DNA from 2 places in the Vibrio celticus genome. Region 1 is predicted to be linked to the other one. Evidence: predicted binding sites of a transcription regulator. Region 1 holds the regulator's gene; the other holds the start of a gene.
What was found. Region 1 encodes MetJ, which represses methionine synthesis genes. Its sites were predicted from a motif close to TTAGACNTNTANANGTCTAA; they were not measured.
Positions count from the first base shown of each region.

Region 2: a site for MetJ is predicted at 2,183-2,202, ahead of metH (methionine synthase). Genes of this name have one in related genera too.

Region 1 is NZ_AP025463.1:253,393-256,826, forward strand. Features, by position in the region: gene OCV19_RS01155 (IS4 family transposase) at 1-1,173, opposite strand, end outside; gene metJ (met regulon transcriptional regulator MetJ) at 1,389-1,709, opposite strand; gene OCV19_RS01165 (O-succinylhomoserine (thiol)-lyase) at 1,918-3,099, shown strand; gene OCV19_RS01170 (bifunctional aspartate kinase/homoserine dehydrogenase II) at 3,102-3,434, shown strand, end outside.
Region 2 is NZ_AP025463.1:3,261,795-3,265,228, forward strand. Features, by position in the region: gene metH (methionine synthase) at 1-2,134, opposite strand, end outside; gene OCV19_RS14555 (cation:proton antiporter) at 2,310-3,434, shown strand, end outside.

The DNA.
Region 1 (3,434 bases):
TATTGCGCCTGGTGTTGAGTAAGGTAAGCCTACAAGTAACGCAGATACATGAGCTAATGTGCCGTTAAAACTGAGTTGATAAGGAAGGTAATTTCCCTTTAGATTGAAGCAGAGCTCGACCATCTGGTATCGGATTAAATTGTAAGTAAGCAAGATGCCCCATAACTCCTGCTTTACCAGTTCTGGTAAACGACTTCGCAGCGTGAGACGATTTCCAAGCATGTATTGTTTCTGCTCTCGGTAGCCTAGCTCAATTTCCCAACGATGTTCATAAAGGCCTGCAATATCTTTTGATGGGTAACGCAGGGAGTCCGTCATGGAGGTTAATACTTGGTAGTCTTTTCCTTTAATTTTACGAGTGACAAGTCGAGCGGTTATCGACTTTGGTAAATCAGGCCATAGCTTTCTAGCCCTTGGGTTACTGTGTAATTGAACCAGTTTGTCATTTCGCCCTAAAGATTGAACAATGTCATATTGTGTATTTTTCTTGAGGGGGATAAGCCAATGACGCTCTGAGCCAGAGTCTTGCCATTTATGTAATAAGCCTAAAGAATAGAATCCCTTATCGAACATTGTCACGCTATGGTTTGGTGTTGTTTCTATCAGTTTTTCAGCTAATATCATTTCGTTTGTATTGTAATTATCAAAGGCACTGGCCGTAATAATGTGACTGCTTAGTTCCATTTGGCAGACCATTCTCACTTGCGGATATTGCGTCCCTTTTTGTCGAGAAAATGCCTTTTCATTTTGCGGGTTATCGGGCGTTCGCCAAACAACTCCATCGACGCCAAGAAGCGTTAATCCATTCCACTGGGGTAACTTTGCACTTTTTAACCATGACGTAGTCATTCGCTCAAAGACCGCTTTAATTGCGTCTTCACCCAACGTCTTTCGACGTTGAGTTAACGCACTTGGTGCGACAAAAGCTTTACCTGTACGGTCGACAATATCAAGTTGGTTCACTAAATCTTTCATGGATTTACTGTTATAGATAGCCATTCCAACAAGCAGCCACACCATGGATTCTAAAGTTAATTTCCTCTTTCTCATCGTGACGGTATCAGTAAGAGAATAAGCTTCGTCGATGAGGTCAATTGGAAGCAAGTCAGACAAAGTTTCAACGTTGCTAGGTTTCCAATCATTAATTATGTTTAGAGCTTGAGAAACATCCATAAAAAAATCCAAGTGCATTAAATACACTTGGATTTTGACAGCTCTGAAGGATCGTTCAACCGATCACTTTGGCTTTAACTGATCGGCATTAACTCATCTGGAGTCGGTTTTTTTATGTCTATCATTCACAGCGCAATCATAAAAAGCTATGCGCGATGTGATAAATAAGGTTCAGCTAGAGCGAATCAATAATGAAGGCAGTGACTGAGTTGTTTTTATTCTTCGTCAAACGCTTCGAACTCGATACCCATCTCTGTCATCAGCTTTTTCACTTCAGCAGGAATATCGTCTGGGCGGTCTTTACGAAGGTCTTCATCCGTTGGTAGTGGTTGGCCTGTGTACGCATGTAGAAAGGCTTCGCACAGTAGCTCACTGTTTGTTGCATGGCGTAGGTTATTAATCTGGCGGCGAGTACGCTCGTCAGTAAGAACCTTTAACACTTTTAGAGGGATAGAAACTGTAATTTTCTTTACTTGTTCGCTTTTCTTTCCATGCTCAGCATATGGGCTTATGTATTCACCATTCCAGTCGGCCATTGCGTACCTTCATCACTTTAGTTGTTAGAATAAATTAATAGTGGTGATTTTAGCGGGATTTACTGCCATAAGCAAAGACATATAGACGTCTAGAAGTGTTGACGTCTCACGTTTATGAAAGTAAAGTGAATAACATATATCTAACACAGCCGAAAAATGCCGACAAGCAGCTGTGATTCTCAGACGCAAAACTTGTAAGGAAGCACCTATGAGCAGCCGGAAGCCAGCAACAATCGCAGTACGTACTGGTATCGAGTCAGACACGCAACACCATGCCGTTGTCCCACCCATTTATCTTTCGACTAACTATGGGTTTCCCGCTTTTGGTGAAGTGCCAAAGTACGATTACACCCGTTCTGGTAACCCAAACCGCGGTTTATTAGAGACGGCACTGTTTGAGCTTGAATCAGGCAAAGGCGCGGTTGTGACTAACTGTGGTACTTCGGCGCTTAACTTATGGGTTTCGGCTTTCTTAGGCGGCGATGATCTTATTATTGCACCGCACGACTGCTACGGTGGTACTTACCGCCTGTTTAACACTCGCTCGCTAAAAGGTGACTTCAAAGTTCTGTTCGTTGATCAATCGGATCAAGCTGCTCTGGATGCGGCGATCGCGCTTAAGCCAAAGTTGATCTTAATTGAAACCCCATCGAATCCACTGGTTCGTGTGGTTGATATTGCAGAAACTTGCCGCAAAGCGAAAGAGGTTGGTGCTCTGGTTGCTGTCGACAACACGTTTTTGACACCTGTGTTCCAAAAGCCTTTAGAGCTGGGTGCTGATTTTGTTATCCACTCTACAACCAAGTACATCAACGGACACTCAGATGTGATTGGTGGCGTTGTGGTCACTAAGACAGAAGAGCATGCTGAAGAGCTAGCGTGGTGGGGTAACTGTATTGGTGCGACCGGCACACCATTTGATAGCTACATGACTTTACGTGGTATTCGTACGCTAGGTGCGCGTATGCGAGTTCACGAAGAAAGCTCACGTGAGATTCTAGCGTCTCTACAGAAACAAGATCTTGTCGGCACTATTTACCACCCAAGCCTTCCCGAACATCCGGGGCATGATATCGCGAAGAAACAGCAATCGGGCTTTGGCTCAATGCTCAGCTTTGAGTTTGCGGGCTCATTCGAGGCGCTTAAATACTTTGTTGATAAGTTAGAGCTGTTTTCTTTGGCAGAATCATTGGGCGGCGTTGAAAGCCTGATTTGTCACCCTGCGTCTATGACTCACCGCGCGATGGGCGAAGAAGCATTAGCAGAAGCGGGTGTTTCTCAGCAACTACTGCGTCTATCTGTTGGCCTTGAAGATGCAGAAGACCTAATCGATGACCTCAAGCAAGCGTTTGAAAAGACACAGCGCTTTATCGCTGAAGAGGAGGGTTAATAATGGCAACCTTTCGCCAGCTACATAAATTTGGTGGCAGCAGTTTAGCGAATCCTGAATGTTACCAACGCGTGGTCAACATTCTTAGAGAATACTCATCAGCATCTGATTTGGTGGTGGTATCGGCAGCAGGCAAAACAACCAACCGTTTAATTGAATTTGTTGAAGCGCTCGACAAAGATGGTCGTATTGCCCATGAATGCCTACAAGCACTTCGTCAGTTCCAACTCGATCTGATTGAAGCACTGCTTGAAGGTGAAGCTGCCTCGCAACTTACTGCAACTATTCAACAAGAATTTACCGCTTTGGGTGAGCTAACGGCTCCCTTGAGCGAA
Region 2 (3,434 bases), 610 kb from region 1:
CTTCACCAAATAGGTCACCAACAACGTTCATGCCGTCCATTAGAGGGCCTTCAATCACTTCAATAGGACGAGAGGCATTAACACGAGCTTCTTCGGTATCTTCAACAATAAAGTCGGTAATACCTTTTACCAAAGAGTGTTCTAAGCGCTTTTCTACTGGCCAGGTACGCCACTCTAAAGCCGATTTATCTTCAACTTTTCCAACAGCACGCTCTAGATATTCAGTCGCGATATCGAGTAAGCGCTCAGTTGAGTCGTCTCGGCGGTTTAGAACCACATCTTCAACGGCTTCACGTAAATCCTCAGGCACATTATCGTAAATCTCCAATTGCCCCGCATTTACGATGCCCATATCCATACCGTTTTTAAAACAGTGATATAGGAATACCGCATGAATAGCCTCACGGACGTAGTTATTACCGCGGAATGAGAATGAAACATTCGATACACCACCAGAGATCATTGCATGAGGGAGATCGCGTTTGATATCACCTACTGCTTCAATAAAATCAACCGCATAATTGTTATGCTCGTCAATGCCCGTCGCAACTGCAAAAATGTTCGGATCGAAAATAATATCTTCTGGTGGGAAACCGACTTCATCAACAAGAATGTTGTAGGCATTGGTACAGATTTCGACTTTACGCTCTCGAGTATCAGCCTGCCCTACTTCATCAAACGCCATCACGATGACAGCAGCACCATAACGACGAACTAATTTGGCTTGCTCAACAAACTTCTCTTTGCCTTCTTTTAGAGAGATGGAGTTAACGATGCCTTTGCCTTGAATACACTTTAGACCAGCTTCGATAACTTCCCACTTAGAAGAATCGACCATAACAGGTACTTTCGAGATTTCAGGTTCTGAAGCACATAGATTCAGGAATTTAACCATACACGCCTCGGCGTCTAGCATCCCTTCATCCATGTTGATATCGATAATTTGAGCACCATTCTCAACTTGCTCTCGAGCTACACTCAAGGCTTCGTCGTAGAGCTCTTCTTTGATAAGGCGCTTAAAGCGTGCAGAGCCGGTAACATTGGTCCGCTCACCTACATTCACGAACAAAGATTCTTTAGCTATCGTCAGTGGCTCTAGTCCCGAAAGACGACAAGAAACTGGTAAGTCTGGCAATTGACGCGGCGTTATACCTTCAACGGCCTCAGCCATTTCACGGATATGCTCTGGAGTAGTACCACAACACCCACCAATTAGGTTCAAGAAGCCACTTTCAGCCCACTCTTTAACATGTTCAGCCATATCCTCAGGAGAAAGGTCATACTCGCCAAATGCATTAGGCAAACCCGCATTAGGGTGAGCAGAAACATTGCACTCTGAGATACGAGACATCTCACCGACATACTCACGCAGTTCATCAGGGCCCAATGCACAGTTCAATCCAAATGAGATTGGTTTTACATGACGAAGGGCGTTGTAGAATGCTTCTGTCGTCTGTCCTGAAAGGGTACGACCTGATGCATCAGTGATGGTACCGGAAATCATCACTGGCAGACTGATACCTACTTCTTCGAAAACAGATTCAACCGCAAAAGCACACGCTTTCGCGTTTAACGTATCAAAGATAGTTTCAATAAGAATTAAATCTGAACCGCCCTTAATGAGCGCGCGAGTCGATTCAGAATAAGCTTCAACCAGTTCGTCAAAGCTAACATTACGGTAACCTGGATCGTTTACATCAGGGGATATAGAACAAGTTCGGTTGGTAGGGCCTAATACACCCGCTACGAAGCGAGGTTTATCTGGGGTCTTTGCGGTCCATTCATCAGCCGCTTCACGAGCAAGCTTGGCAGCAGCAAAGTTAATTTCTTCACTAAGGCTTTCCATATCATAATCGGCCATAGCGATGGTTGTAGCGTTAAAGGTATTGGTTTCGAGGATGTCAGCCCCAGCTTCCAAATACTCCATATGGATATCTTTGATAAGCTTAGGCTGTGTAAGAACTAAAAGGTCATTGTTGCCCTTCAAGTCACTGTGCCAATCAGCAAAGCGTTCACCACGATAGTCTTGCTCTTCCAATTTATAATCCTGAATCATGGTGCCCATGCCACCATCAATCAGTAAAATTCGTTGCTTCAACAGAGCGTCAATCTTTTGCCTTACATTACTTCCCACGGTACAACCTCATTCCTTTAATTATCCCTCCATCCTATCACACATTAAAAAGGAGTCTAGACGTCTAAAAAAGGAAATTGATTACCGACTCATGACAAAAAAATGTTTGCTATTTGAGCATGAGACAACGAAAATTCATATTCATATTCATACTTTGTTACATGTTGGAATCCCAATGTCGGTCTATTACACCTTATGCTTCTTGTCCGCTGCAGCCATGCTTATTGCTTTCGTTAATACCAAAATTGGTAAAATGCAGACAACCATCGCCATCACAGCTGGCTCAATGATGTTATCTCTATTGATTATCATTGCGGGACAAAACAATTGGTTCCAACTGGCTGACATCGCCTCAGAAACCGTTGCCAGTATCAACTTTGAAGATTTCCTTCTAAAAGGGATATTAGGATTCTTACTATTTGCAGGCGGTTTGGGAATCAAATTACCAAACCTAAAAGACCAGAAATGGGAAATAACAGTACTCGCGTTAGGTGCTACGCTGTTTTCAACATTCTTTATCGGTTTTGTGCTGTACGGGTTCTGTCAGTTCATCGGTATTCAATTTGATCTGATTTACTGCCTACTCTTTGGTTCTCTAATCTCTCCAACCGACCCAATTGCCGTTTTAGCAATAGTAAAAAAGCTCGACGCGCCTAGAAGAATCTCTACTCAAATCGAGGGAGAATCTCTATTCAACGATGGTTTTGGCTTAGTTATTTTCGTAACCCTATTTACTATCGCATTCGGCACAGAAGCGCCAACCGTCGGTAGTGTGACCATGCTATTCGTTCAAGAGGCAATTGGCGGCATCGTCTACGGTTTTGTTTTAGGTCTTGTATTCCATTACCTAATCAGCAACACCGATGACCACTCTATGGAGTTGCTATTAACCATCGGCATCCCAACTGCTGGTTATGCGTTTGCTGAAGTTCTACATGTATCAGGTCCATTGGCAATGGTGGTATCAGGTATCATGATTGGTAATTGGACTCGCTTTATCGGATTCTCAAAAGAGAGTGAAGACCACTTAGACCATTTCTGGGAGTTAATAGACGAGTTTTTAAATGGTGTATTGTTTTTACTAATCGGTATGTCAATGTTGCTATTCAAATTCCACCAAGAAGACTGGATCTTAATGGCGTTCGCCGTTCCTCTAGTACTAAGCGCTCGCTACCTAAGTGTCTTCTTGTCTTATATCGGGTTTAAGCGCTTTAGAACTTATAACCCATGGTCTATAAAAATTCTAACTTGGGGTGGTTTACGTGGCGGCTTAGCACTCGCTATGGCACTTTCTATACCT